DNA from 4 places in the Polaromonas sp. LjRoot131 genome. Region 2 is predicted to be linked to each of the others. Evidence: predicted binding sites of a transcription regulator. Region 2 holds the regulator's gene; each other region holds the start of a gene.

What was found. Region 2 encodes LexA, which represses DNA repair genes until DNA is damaged. Its sites were predicted from a motif close to ACTGTATNNNNATACAGT; they were not measured.
Region 1: the regulator LexA is predicted to act here: its motif matches at 1,860-1,877, upstream of ACSQ27_RS09525 (DNA topoisomerase IV subunit B).
Region 3: the regulator LexA is predicted to act here: its motif matches at 1,791-1,808, upstream of ACSQ27_RS09225 (PA0069 family radical SAM protein).
Region 4: the regulator LexA is predicted to act here: its motif matches at 1,659-1,676, upstream of imuA (translesion DNA synthesis-associated protein ImuA).

The regions. Positions count from the first base shown of each region.
Region 1 covers NZ_CAXUPF020000001.1:2,026,345-2,029,665, reverse strand. The annotation lists gene ACSQ27_RS09535 (SDR family oxidoreductase) at 1-329, opposite strand, end outside; gene ACSQ27_RS09530 (MFS transporter) at 514-1,734, opposite strand; gene ACSQ27_RS09525 (DNA topoisomerase IV subunit B) at 1,924-3,321, shown strand, end outside.
Region 2 covers NZ_CAXUPF020000001.1:1,217,472-1,220,792, forward strand. The annotation lists gene ACSQ27_RS05605 (D-2-hydroxyacid dehydrogenase family protein) at 1-379, opposite strand, end outside; gene ACSQ27_RS05610 (hypothetical protein) at 567-935, opposite strand; gene lexA (transcriptional repressor LexA) at 1,070-1,774, opposite strand; gene ACSQ27_RS05620 (asparaginase) at 1,907-2,854, shown strand; gene ACSQ27_RS05625 (M14 family zinc carboxypeptidase) at 2,925-3,321, shown strand, end outside.
Region 3 covers NZ_CAXUPF020000001.1:1,951,277-1,954,597, reverse strand. The annotation lists gene ACSQ27_RS09240 (acyltransferase family protein) at 1-1,032, shown strand, start outside; gene ACSQ27_RS09235 (DOPA 4,5-dioxygenase family protein) at 1,054-1,410, opposite strand; gene ACSQ27_RS09230 (hypothetical protein) at 1,439-1,705, opposite strand; gene ACSQ27_RS09225 (PA0069 family radical SAM protein) at 1,841-2,929, shown strand; gene ACSQ27_RS09220 (GNAT family N-acetyltransferase) at 2,967-3,321, shown strand, end outside.
Region 4 covers NZ_CAXUPF020000001.1:1,570,821-1,574,141, reverse strand. The annotation lists gene ACSQ27_RS07335 (disulfide bond formation protein B) at 1-183, shown strand, start outside; gene ACSQ27_RS07330 (SDR family oxidoreductase) at 204-953, opposite strand; gene ACSQ27_RS07325 (YkvA family protein) at 1,098-1,424, opposite strand; gene imuA (translesion DNA synthesis-associated protein ImuA) at 1,707-2,531, shown strand; gene ACSQ27_RS07315 (Y-family DNA polymerase) at 2,491-3,321, shown strand, end outside.

The DNA of each region.
Region 1 (3,321 bases), 810 kb from region 2:
TGCTCATACCAGCCCAGGTCCTGGGCCTTGACGTCCTCGAACAGGGCCTGCGCCGACATGCCGGCGTTGTTGACCAGGGCATCGATGTGCCCGAAGCGCCCGATGGCGGCATCCACCAGGTGGCGGCATTGGGCCTCGATGGACACGTCGGTCTTCACGACCAGGGTCTGCGCGCCGTGCGCGGCGCATTGGCCGGCGACCTCGCCCAGCAGTGTTTCATTGCGCGCCGCCAGCACCAGCGCGACGCCGCCGCCATGTGTTTTGGCCAGCTGCCGCGCCATTTCGGCGCCTATGCCGTCGGAGGCGCCGGTGATGATGATGGTTTTCATGGTGTTTGCTCCCCCGCCTTATGGGGGCATTCCCCCGTCACTCGAAAAACCGCCGGGCAGGTTCTAAAAACAAGCCCAGATCTGATTGGCGAGTGTGAGAAGAAATTCCGGCCGTGTGTAGAGGGCAAACACCCCCAGCGACGCGATGACCGCGAGCGCCCACAGGCCGGCTTTTTTGGCCATCTCAGGCCCCTTGCGGCACGCCGGCGCGTGCAATCGGCGCTTCGCGCACCGGCAGGTTCACCAGAGCGGCAAACACACCGAGCGCGATGGCGATGTACCAGACGATGTCGTAGCTGCCGGTGCGGTCATATAAATAGCCGCCCAGCCAGACGCCCAGGAAGGAGCCGATCTGGTGGCTGAAGAATATAAAGCCGCCCAGCATCGACAGGTGCTGGATGCCGAAGATCTGCGCCACCACGGCGTTGGTCGGCGGGATGGTCGACAGCCACAGCAGGCCCATCAGGCTGGCGAAGATGTAGACGCTCAGCGGGCTCAGCGGCGCCGCCAGGAACACGGCGATCACCACCGCGCGGGAGAGGTAAATCGTCGCCAGGATTTTCCGCTTGGCGATTTTCTGGCCCAGCGAACCGGCGATGTAGGTGCCGAAGACATTGCACAGCCCGATCAGCGCCAGCGCGTAGCTGGCCACCTCGGGCGACAGGCCCTTGTCCTTGAGGTAGCTCGGCATGTGCACGCCGATGAACACCACCTGGAAGCCGCAGACGAAGTAGCCCGCCATCAGCAGCTGGAAGCTCGGGTACTTGAAGGCTTCGCGCAGCGCCTGGCCTATGGTCTGCTCGCGTTTGGCCGGCTGCCCGCCGGCAAAGCCGCCTTCGCGCAGGCCCAGCGCCAGCGGCGCGATCAGCAGCACGGCGCCGCTGAGGACCAGCAAGGCCTCTTTCCAGCCCAGGCCGCTGATCAGCAGGCCTTCGACCGGCACCATCAGGAACTGGCCGAAGGAGCCCGCCGCCGCGGCCACGCCCATGGCCCAGGAGCGCTTTTCCGCCGGGATGTTGCGGCCTATCACGCCGTAGATGACGGCATAGGTGGTGCCGGCCTGCGCCGCGCCTATCAGCACCCCGGCCGTCATGGTGAACAGAAAGCCCGTGGGCGACAGCGCCATGCCCACCAGGCCCAGCCCGTACAGCAGGGCGCCGCCCACGATCACGCGGAAAGCGCCGAAGCGGTCGGCCGCCATGCCGGCGAAGATGCCGAACACGCCCCAGGACAGGTTCTGCACCGCCAGCGCGAAGGCAAAGGTCTCGCGCGTCCAGCCCTGGGCCTGGGTGATGGGCTGCAGCCACAGCCCGAAACCGTGGCGTATACCCATGGACAGCGTGACGATGGTGGCGCCGCAGATCAGCACCTGCAGCATGGAGAGTTTTTTGGTGTCGGTGGTCATGGACGGTCGCCGTGAGCGGCGAAAAAGGAAGGGCCCGGGGCGGCAGGAAAGCTATCCGCCGACTGTAACGAAAATGGCGAAACGCTGCCGCGACCGCCCTTCGTTCCCGCGCCCGAATCGGGTGGGCTGTATGTTTGTACAGTGACTTTCCCGGCCCGGACTACAATTGCGGCAATTCTTTCATCTGCCATGGCCGACAAACTACCCACCGAATATTCCGAAGGCTCGATCCGCGTGCTCAAGGGCCTGGAGCCCGTCAAGCAGCGCCCGGGCATGTACACCCGCACCGACAACCCCCTGCACGTCATCCAGGAAGTGCTGGACAACTCCGCCGACGAGGCCCTGGCCGGCCACGGCAAGAAGATCAAGGTCACGCTGCACACCGACGGCTCGGTCAGCGTCGACGACGACGGCCGCGGCATCCCCTTCGGCCTGCACCCGGAAGAACAGGTGCCGGTCATCGAGATCGTCTACACCCGGCTGCACGCCGGCGGCAAGTTCGACAAGGGCAAGGGCGGCGCCTACAGCTTCTCGGGCGGCCTGCACGGCGTCGGCGTCAGCGTGACCAACGCGCTGTCCAAACGCCTGGAAGTCACGTCCTACCGCGAAGGCATGGTGGCCCGGCTGGTGTTTTCGGGCGGCGACGTCATTGAAAAGCTGCACCTGCGCAAAAACGGCGAAGGCGACCGCAAGACCGGCACCACCGTACGCGCCTGGCCCGACGCCAAATACTTCGAGTCGGCCGCGCTGCCCATGGCCGAACTCACGCACCTGCTGCGCAGCAAGGCCGTGCTCATGCCCGGCGTTACCGTCACGCTGACCAACGAGAAAACCAAGGACACCCAGACCTGGTCCTATAAAGGCGGCCTGCGCGACTACCTGATGCAGACGCTGAACGGCGACCCCGTCATCCCGATGTTCGAAGGCGAAGGTTTTGCCGATTCCCAGCACGACAGCTTTGCCGAAGGCGAGGGCGCGCAGTGGTGTGTGGCCTTCACCGAGGACGGCCAGCCGGTGCGCGAGAGCTACGTCAACCTGATTCCCACCAGCGCCGGCGGCACCCACGAAAGCGGCCTGCGCGACGGCCTCTTCAACGCCGTCAAGAGTTTTATCGACCTGCATTCGCTGCTGCCCAAGGGCGTCAAGCTGCTGCCCGAAGACGTTTTCGCCCGCGCCAGCTACGTGCTGAGCGCCAAGGTGCTGGACCCGCAGTTCCAGGGCCAGATCAAGGAGCGCCTCAATTCCCGCGACGCCGTGCGGCTGGTGTCCAGCTTTGTGCGCCCGACGCTGGAACTGTGGCTCAACCAGCACGTCGACTACGGCCGCAAGCTGGCCGAACTCGCCATCAAGGCCGCGCAGACCCGCCAGAAGGCCGGCCAGAAGGTCGAAAAACGCAAGGGCTCAGGCGTGGCCGTGCTGCCCGGCAAGCTGACCGACTGCGAAAGCCGCGACCTGGCGCATAACGAAGTCTTCCTGGTCGAGGGCGATTCGGCCGGCGGCAGCGCCAAAATGGGCCGCGACAAGGAAAGCCAGGCCATCCTGCCGCTGCGCGGCAAGGTGCTCAACACCTGGGAGGTCGAGCGCGAC
Region 2 (3,321 bases):
GGTGGGCCACGTAGTGGGGAATGCGGCGCATGGCGGCCATGACCAGTGCCCAGGCCAGCTCGGCCGGTGCCGTGGGCGAGCCGGTGCCTTCGGCGACCGCGATACCGCGCTCGGTGCAGGCGGCGACGTCGACATGGCTTCCGACACGGCCGGTCTGCACGATCAGTTTGAGCTTGGGAAGTTTTTCAATGACCTGCCGGTTGAGCTGGGTCCGTTCGCGGATGAGGACGATCACGTCGGCATCCTTGAGCCGGACGGACAGCTGGCCTATGCCTTTGACGGTGTTGGTGTAGACCTTGGCGGGGTAGGCCTCCAATTTGGCAGCGCAGTTCAGTTTTCGCACTGCATCCTGGTAGTCGTCGAGGATCACAATATTCATGCCGATATTGTGCCTGCAAGATTTTTCTTCCTTGCGGGAAGGGCTACCCGAATGCGCGCATTTTGTATCGCAAGGAAACTTGCCGCGGCATTTCAGTCTTGCCGCTGCGCACCGTGCGGGTTCATGGACCTTCGTGCAGCCGGGAAATCGCCCCCCTCAGAGCCGCCGAAGGCGGGCAGGGCCTTTTTTATTGCAAGGCGGCCTCGCGCTGGGCCATGCGTTCAAGCTCCGCGCAGACGTCGGCCATACGGCCGGAGATGACCATGCGGCCGGCGCAAGCCGGGCTGACATTGGCATCGAATTCGCGCACGATGCGAAGGCGGCTGGGAGTGGGGGCCTGGGGCCGTGCCTTGCAGGCTTGGGTGGATTCGCGCGGTGCAGCAGCGGCACCCGAGGAAAAAGGCAGGACCAACTGGCCGGTTGCACGCTGGGCGCGTGCGGGCGCGGAAAACCGGTCGGACCTGGTTTGGGCTGGCACAAACCACGCTGCCAGCGCGTGCACGGGAGCCAGCAGGAGGGACAGAAGGGGTGAATGTGAAAAACTGACGATTCCCATGATGAACTCCTGTATGAGAGAGGTTTACACAGGCAGGATTTCGGACCGGCAACAGGCCGGCAGGGCCGCCGCACCAGGGTGTTGGCTATAACAGCCAAACGCCCGCCACCTGGTGCATGGCCGGATCGGAAGGCTTACATCAGCATGGTGTTGCGTATCAAACCGACGGCCAGGCCTTCGAGTTCAAACGGCTCACCGGGCTCGACCACAATGATGTTGAAGTCGGGGTTTTCGGGCAAAAGCTCGATCAGGTTCTTGTTGCGGCGAAAGCGTTTGACGGTGACTTCATCGCCCAGGCGGGCTACGACGATCTGGCCGTTCTTGGCTTCCTTGGCCTGTTTGACGGCCAGCAGGTCGCCGTCCATGATGCCCACGTCGCGCATGCTCATGCCGCGAACCTTGAGCAGGTAATCGGGCTGGCGCTGAAACAGGCTGCTTTCAAAATAATAGGTTTGCTCGATATGTTCCTGCGCGAGAATCGGGCTGCCAGCAGCAACCCGCCCTACCAAAGGTAGGGCGAGCTGGGCCAGGCTTTGCAACGGCAGGGAAAACTGTTTGGTACGCGATTCGTTGATGGAACGCAGGGTGTCGCCGCGCAGGCGTATGCCGCGAGAAGTGCCGCTGACGAGCTCAATGACGCCTTTGCGGGCCAGCGCCTGCAGATGTTCTTCGGCGGCGTTGGCGGACTTGAAACCCAGTTCGTTCGCGATTTCGGCACGGGTGGGCGGTGCGCCGGTACGGGCGATGGCGCTCTGGATGAGTTCCAGGATTTGTTGCTGACGCGCCGTGAGCTTGGGACCTTCGGAGGGAAAATGCGGGAAATCGGCGAGGATGCTCATGGCGGGACTCCTATGGTTCTTCAGATAAAGGCAGAACTGAGGGCTGCAAACTGTTTGCCTGCCGTCGACCTGTTTTAATATCCAGTACCTGTATTTTCATCCAGTTTTTAAAAGATTGCAAGATCACTTTCCATGCATCCTCAAAATATTGTGATTCTGGGCACCGGCGGCACGATTGCCGGGCGGGCCGCTAACGTTTCGGACAACATCGGCTACACCGCCGCTCAGGTGGGCGTCGAAGAGCTTCTGGCCGCGATCCCCACCCTTGCGCAGGCCGGCACGGTGCTGACGGAGCAGGTGGCACAGGTCGACAGCAAGGACATGAGTTTTGCGGTGTGGGCCAAGCTCGCCGCGCGCGTCAGTCATTACCTCGCGCAGCCCGACGTCCAGGGCATCGTCATCACCCATGGCACCGATACGCTGGAAGAAACCGCTTTTTTCCTGCAAGCGCTGTTGGCGCCGGCCAAACCCGTGGTGCTGACCTGCGCGATGCGCCCGGCTACGGCGCTGGCTCCTGATGGGCCGCAAAACCTGCTGGATGCGGTGGCGGTGGCGCGCCATGCGGGAGCACAGGGCGTGGTGGCGGTGTGCGCCGGCGTGGTCCACGGTGCGGCGGACGTCCAGAAGGCACATACCTACCGGCTTGACCCTTTCACTTCGGGCGATGCCGGACCCATCGGCTATGTGGAGGAGGGGCGGCTGAGGCAGCTGCGCAGCTGGCCGCAAGCCCAGGCGGGCCGCGTGCAGGCCGCCGCTGGAACCATCGCCAGCCTGGCCAGCACCGCCGTGCCCCGTGTCGAAGTCCTCATGAACCATGCCGGCGCCGGCGGCGCCATCGTGCAAGCCCTGCAGGCACAGGGCGTGCAGGGCTTGGTGGTGGCCGGTACCGGCAACGGCAGCCTGCACCACGAACTGGAGGCTGCCTTGCTCAAGGCGCAAGCCGCGGGCATCAAGGTGGTTCGCGCCAGCCGCTGCACCGCCGGGCGGGTGCTGCCGACCCCGGCTGACGCAATTCCGGATTCAGACGGCCTGAGCCCGGTCAAGGCCAGGGTCCAGCTGATCCTGCAACTGCTGGCCTGATTCCCGAGCCCGGCATCGCAGGCGCGCCGGGTTTCAACCCATTCCTTTTTTTGACCTTCGCGGACCTTCCATGCAAACCCCGTACGAACTCGGCAACCAGAACCAGACCACGACCTGGGATGCCTGCATCCGGTTTTACGAAGCGCTGGCGCTGCGTTGTCCCGGCATCCTGCAGTTCTCGCAGATTGGCGTTTCCGACGCCGGCGTGCCCCTGCACGCGGGGATCGTGAGCGCCGACGGCGTGTTTGACCGCGAGCAGATCCGGCGAGCGGGGCGCGCCGTCTTTTTCAACAACAACGGCATCCACCCCGGCGAGCCCGAAGGCATAGACGCCTGCATGGCGCTGGTGCGCGACCTGTGCCTGGAGCCGGAGCGCCTGGCCGCGCTGGGCAGCACGGTCTACCTGTTCATCCCGGTCTACAACGTCGACGGCAGCTGCAACCGCGGTGATGCCAGCCGTGTCAACC
Region 3 (3,321 bases), 730 kb from region 2:
GCCTGCGTGCTGATCGTCTGGCACCACCTGGCGTTTTACGGGCCCATGTCGGACGTGGTGTATTCGTCCGCCCCCGGCCTCATGGACTGGCTTTACGGCTACGGCCGCATGGCGGTGCAGTTCTTCCTGGTCGCGGCTGGTTTCCTGGCCGCTGCTTCGCTGGCGCCGCAGGGCACGGCTGTGTTCGAGGCGCCGGGCACCTTGATGCTTCGTCGTTATGCGCGGCTCGTCAAACCCTATCTGGCCGCGCTCGCCGTCAGCGTGCTGGTGGCCGCACTGGTCAGGCCCTGGTTCGACCATCCCTCGGTGCCCGCGGCGCCCACGCTGTTCCAGCTGCTGGCGCATGGCCTGCTGCTGCAGGATGTGCTGGGCCAGGAGGCGCTGTCGGCCGGTGTCTGGTATGTGGCCATGGACTTCCAGCTCTATGCGATGACGGTGCTGGTGTTTGCCGCCGCGCGGCCGATGCGTGGCAGCATGGCGGTATCGGCGGGTGCCATGACGGTCCTGCTGATCGCGCTGCTCTCCTTGGGGGTGTTCAACCGGGACCCGTTGTTTGACATCAGCGCCCTGTATTTTTTCGGCGCCTATGCACTGGGCATGCTGGCCTTCTGGGCCTCGCGCGCAGCAGGTGCGCAACGCGGATTCTGGCTCGCCGCCATGGCGGTGCTGGGCGCGCTGGCCCTGGCGCTGGATTTCAGAGGCCGGCTTGTGGTGGCTTTGGCGAGTGCCTTCGGCCTGGTGTGGCTGGCAGGCCTTGCGCAAGGCCACTGGCTGCTGCGCGGGCTGCAGCAACGCCCGCTCCAGCATTTGGGCCGTATCTCGTACTCGGTGTTCCTGATCCACTTCCCGGTCTGCCTGCTGGTCAATGCCGTGGTCAGCCACTTCTGGCCTACGCAGCCGGCTATGAATGCGCTGGGTATGCTGCTGGCCTTTGCGCTGTCGCTGCTCGCGGGGCAGGCGCTGTATCGGTGGGTGGAATCCGCGCCCGCGCTTTTCGTGCCGGGACGCTTTCGACGCTTGTTCAGCCGCTGACGCAGCCGGCGCGCAAACTCATCAGCGCCTGAACATCTCCAGCTTCAGCTCCGCCGGCTCCCCCAGCCAGGAGGCGTGTGTGGTGTGGTCCGCCAGGTCGTCGCCTGTCACGCCGTGCACAAACACATCCAGGCCTTTGCGCTCGCTCTCCAGCCAGGGAATGATGCGTTCGAACTCCGCGCTGTCAAACGACAGCTGGCAGCTCCAGCGCGGGTGCGGCCCGACTTCGCGCTCATGCACGCGGCCCACGCCGACATGGAACAACTCACCGGCCCGCGTGGCCAGCGCGCGCGCCTGCTCGACGGTGTCGGGGCCGAAATAGAGGTGGGCATGGTAGCGGGCGTAAACGTTTTCGGGGCGCTGGATGGTATCGGGCATGGAGTTTGAGGATTAAAGCGATGGCAGTCTAGAAGCCGTCGAGAAAAGTCATCTCGGGCAGGGGTACATCGGGATTTTCGGCTCTAGCCTTCGCGTGCACCTCGCGCATGCGCTGCTTGCAATGGGCCAGATCCTTGACCTGGAAAAGAAACAGCACCTCGTCCGGCTTGTCCGCGTTCTGCCACAGGTGTTCGAGGTACATGCCTTGTTCGGCGTGCCCGGCGGCATCGTGCTCCAGCTCCTGCTTGACGGTGCCCAGCGGGGCGCCTGTGAGTTTTGCGAGTATGTGTGCCATGGAATGTCTCCCCTTGTCTCGGCGTTGAATCCATTATTGCGGGCTCCGCTTGAGGGGGTTTGCAAAAAGGGTTTTGCTTGAATATACTGTATAAAAATACAGTATATATTCGATGCCCAATTTCAATGGAACAGCATGTCCGACGCCATCATCCCCCTCCATGCCATCAAGGGCCGCGGCACCGCCACGCGCATGCCGCACCGCTTTGAGAAAGACGTGCGTGCGGCCTGGGACGATGGCTGGGGCACGCTGGAAGAAAGCGCGGCCGGCGAGGCGCCGCGGCTGGAGACCACGGTGACGATGGAGGATGCGCGCAGCGCCATCGTGCGCAACGATTCGCCGGACATCTTTTTTGACTACAGCATCAATCCCTACCGGGGCTGCGAGCATGGCTGCGTTTATTGCTATGCGCGGCCCACACACAGCTACCTCAATCTTTCGCCGGGCCTGGACTTTGAAACCAGGATCATCGCCAAGCGCAACATCGCCGAGGTGTTGCGCGCCGACCTGGCCAAGCGCAGCTATGTGCCGCAGCTGCTCAATATAGGCTCCGCCACCGATTGCTACCAGCCCGCCGAACGCGAACTGCGGCTGACGCGTGGCGTGATCGAGGTGATGCGGGACACCCATCATCCCTTTTCCTTGATCACCAAGTCCAGCGGCGTGGAGCGCGACCTGGACCTGATCGCCACGCTGGCGGCTGACAAATTGGCGGCGGTTTACGTCACCATCACCACGCTGGACGGTGAACTCGCGCGCAAGCTGGAGCCGCGCGCCGCGGCGCCGCACCGCCGCCTGCGCACCATACGGGCCATGGCCGAGCACGGCGTGCCTGTGGGCGTGAGCGTGGCACCGCAGATCCCCTTTGTGAACGAGGATATGGAGCAGGTGCTGGAGGCCGCCTGGGAGGCCGGCGCGCGATCGGCGTTTTACACCGTGATTCGGCTGCCCTGGGAAGTGGCACCCATCTTCAAGGAGTGGCTGGAGCTGCACTACCCGCAGCGCGCGGCGCGCATCATGGCGCGCATCCAGGAGATGCGCGGCGGCAAGGACTACGACAGCGATTTCGCCTCGCGCATGAAAGGCTACGGCCTGTGGTCCGACCTGATCAAGCAGCGCTTTGAGAAGGCCTGCAATCGCCTGGGCTTTAACCGCGAGCGCGTCGAGCTCGATTTGAGCCGCTTCAGGCCGCCGGGTGCCGCGGGGCAGGGAAACCTGTTCTGAACGTATAGTGCAAGCCGTGTTCTACAAGGAGTTCAGCGTGGCATTCGACTGGAAACATTCATCGGACGATGTGGATTGGGACGCGTTGTCGAATTTGTACCGGATCGCGCCGCTGGGCGAGAAGAAACCGGCCGACCTCAAAGTCGTTTTCTCCAACAGCCTGTTCAAGTGTTTTGTGTATGAGGGCGGCCAGTTGATTGGCGCCGGCCGGGCACTGGCCGATGGCATGGACTGTTCTTACATCTGCGACATCGCGGTGCACCCGGATCACCAGGGCGTGGGCCTGGGCAAGGACATTGTGGCCAAGCTGGTCGACCTGTCCAGGGGGCACAAGAAGATCATCCTGTATGCGGTGGCCGGCAAGGAGCCGTTTTACCGCAAGCTGGGCTTTC
Region 4 (3,321 bases), 350 kb from region 2:
GGAATGATCGAAACCTTTCCGCTCAAGCGCGCTATTCCCATGATCTTCAAGGGCAGCGGCGATTGCACCAAGATCGACTGGACCTTTCTGGGCGGCTCGATTGCCAACTGGTCCTTTGTCTGCTTTGTGGTGATTGCATTGGTGGGCCTGCTGTTGATCGCCCGCCTCGCGCGCAGGCGCTAGACCCACCGGAATCACCTGGATCACGCGATGGTCAGGCCACCGTCCAGGATGAACTCACTGCCGACGGCATAAGTTGATTCATCCGAGGCCAGGAACACCACGGCCTTGGCGATTTCCACGGGCGAGCCGAAGCGGTGCAGCGGGATCACGGCCGTCAAGCCATCCTTCATTTGCTGCAGCGCGTCGGCCGGCATGCCCAGCTTGCCGTAGATGGGCGTTGTCACCGTGCCCGGGCTGACGGTGTTAAGCCGTATGCCCCTGGTAGCCAGTTCCCCGGACAGCGTTTTGGCCAGTGAGATCAAGCCGGCCTTGGTTGCCGAATAGACGCTGGAGGCTGGCATGCCCAGGTGTGCATTCACCGAGCCGTTGAAGATGACCGAAGCCGGGTTCGCGAAAGTGCCCAGCAAAGCCTGCAGCAAAAAGAAGGGCCCTTTGAAATTGACGGCCATGGAACGGTCAAACGCCGCCTCGTCCCAGGCTTCAAGCGGCATGAAAACCCCTATGCCCGCATTGATGAAGGCCACGTCGAGCAGCCCGAACGCATCGCGCACCTGCTGCGCCAGTTTGGCCTGCGCCTGAAGGTCGCCCGCGTCGGTTTGCGAGAAGAGGGCATCGCCGCCTAGTTGCCGGCGTGCCTCAGCCAATGATTCGTCGCTGGAGCCGGTCACCATGACACGCGCGCCTTCGGCCAGAAACTGTTTGGCCGTTTCAAGGCCTATACCCGAGGTGCCGCCTGTCACCAGCGCGCGTTTGCTGTGCAATCTGTTCATCAAAATTTTCCTGGAATGTGAGGTAGCAAGTACCGGTATTCCAAGAGTAGGCCTGGCGGGCATTCAGGGCTCGCCGGTTCCGGACATGCGTTTGTGGTTCGCCGGCGCTAGCCAGACGTTCACGAAAGAGGGGATATCTGGCGCTTACCCGAACCACTCGGCCAGCTTCTTTTGGGTTTCTTCCCGGACCGTGTCATCGATGTGCAGGCCCACCATCCCGAACGCGGCGGCCAGTACCCCCAGGTCATCGACGTAGCCGACAACCGGCGTGATGTCGGGAATGGCATCGACCGGTGAGATGAAGTAGACCAGTGCGCTGTAGATCACGGTCCGGGCCCATGCCGGCGTATCCGGCCGCTGCGCGGCGTAATAGAGCCACAGGGCCTTCTCAATGACGTTGCGCCCGGCGCGCAGGGCGAAGTTCTTCACTTTTTCCCAAAAATTTGCATCGAAATATGCACGGGCTTCCATGGTTCGTCCTTGTGTTTTGGTAGGGCCAGGCTTGCCGTTGGTGCCTGGTTCATCAGCGCTCCTGAAACCCCCCGAGTGAGCCGACAAACCGGGGAAGACAAATTTACTGCTGCGACGCTGCACAAGCCATTACGGGGGATTACGCGGCTTCTTCCGGGAAATCAGGATAGGGCCAAGGTGGGTTATCCCGGCGGATGTGGGGTTTTGCTGGCACGGGGGCCGATCACCTTCTATACTGTATATAAATACAGTCATTGGTCTTACCTGATTTGAGCCTGCCCCATGCTTTCCCCGATTCCTGCAGACCGTGCTTCGCCGGACCTGGGCAGCCTGTCCCAGGTCTGGCGCGCTGGCGAGCTGGGCAGTGCGAGCCTGCAGACCGTCGGCACCGGCTATGCAGGGCTTGACCAGGTGCTGCCCGGGGGCGGCTGGCCGCAGGGGGCCTTGATCGAGTTGCTGCAGCCCCAGGCGGGCGTGCATGAATGGGGCCTGGTGGCGCCGGCGCTGGCGGCCCTGCAGGCAGAGGCGCCCGGCGGACTCACCGTGCTGGTGGGCGCGCCCTGGCTGCCCTTTGGCCCCGCGCTGGGTGCGCGCCGGCTCAACATGCAGCGATTGCTCAGCGTGTACGGCAAGCCCGGCGATGCGCCCTCACTGCTCTGGGCCACGCGCGAAGCCCTGCAATGCGCCGACGTGCACTGCGTGCTGGCCTGGCTGCCCGATGCGCGCAGCGCGCACCTGCGCCGCCTGCAGATAGCCGCGCATTCACACAACAAGCTGTTGTTTGTTTTTCGCCCGCCGCGGGCGCAGCAGGAGTCGTCGCCCGCCCCGCTGCGCCTGCTGGCCGAAGGCACCGTGAACGAAGCCGGCAACCTGCTGGTGCATGTACTCAAGCGCCGCGGCCCGCCGCTGGCTGCGCCGCTGCTGCTGGACACCCGGCCGGCCCGGCTGGCCGCGCTGCTGGCGGCCAGCCGCGAAAGGGCGCGGCGCCAGCGCGAAGAGGCCGGTATTCCCCTGCTGCTGCCTTCGCTGGTGTCGCTTCCCCTCAGTTCACCCCGGAGTCCCATCCATGCGCTGCTGGATCGCATTGCACATCTCGACCATCACTGAGTCGGGCGCCGAGGGCCGGCCGGTGCTGGATGCCGCCGCGGTGCAGCGCACGGTGGCCAGCCTGGCGCTGGGCCTGACGCCGCGCGTGGCGCTGGTCGACGAGGCGGTGCTGATGGACGTGACGGGCAGCCTGCGCCTCTTCGGCGGGCTGGCGCGGTTGATGCAACTGCTGGCGCAGCGCCTGGCCGCTTTTTTTGACGAGAACGGGCTGCAGGCCGAAGTGGCAAGGGCGCAGGGCGCGACCTCGCTGATCGCGCTGGGCCGCTTGCGGCAACAGAGGGAGCAGGAACAAGGCCGCGCCGCCGGCGTGAAAAAGCGCGTCGCCGACTTGCCCATGCACACCTTGACGGCCGTCCGCCCGCACCTGGGTGTGCTCGAGCGCGTAGGCTGCCGCACCTGGGACGACCTGCTGCGCCTGCCGCGCGACGGCGTGGCCCGGCGCTTCGGCGCCGAGCTGTTGCAGGCGCTGGACCGCGCCCGCGGCAGCGCGCCCGACGACTATGAGTGGCTGGTACTGCCCGAGCACTTCGAGGAAAAGCTCGAGCTCAATGCGCTGGTCACCCATGCCCCCGCGCTGATGGCCGGCGTGGATCGGCTGCTGGTGCACCTGCATGCCTGGCTGCTGGGCCGCCAGAGCGGGCTCTGCGCCCTCAAAATCACCTGGCACCTGGACAAGCGCCGCGACGTGCCGCCCACCGGTGAGCTCGAAATCCGCACGGCCCAGCCCGCGCAAGACCTGCGCCACGTGGCGCGCCTTATCGCCGAGCACCTGGCGCAGCAAAAACTGCCG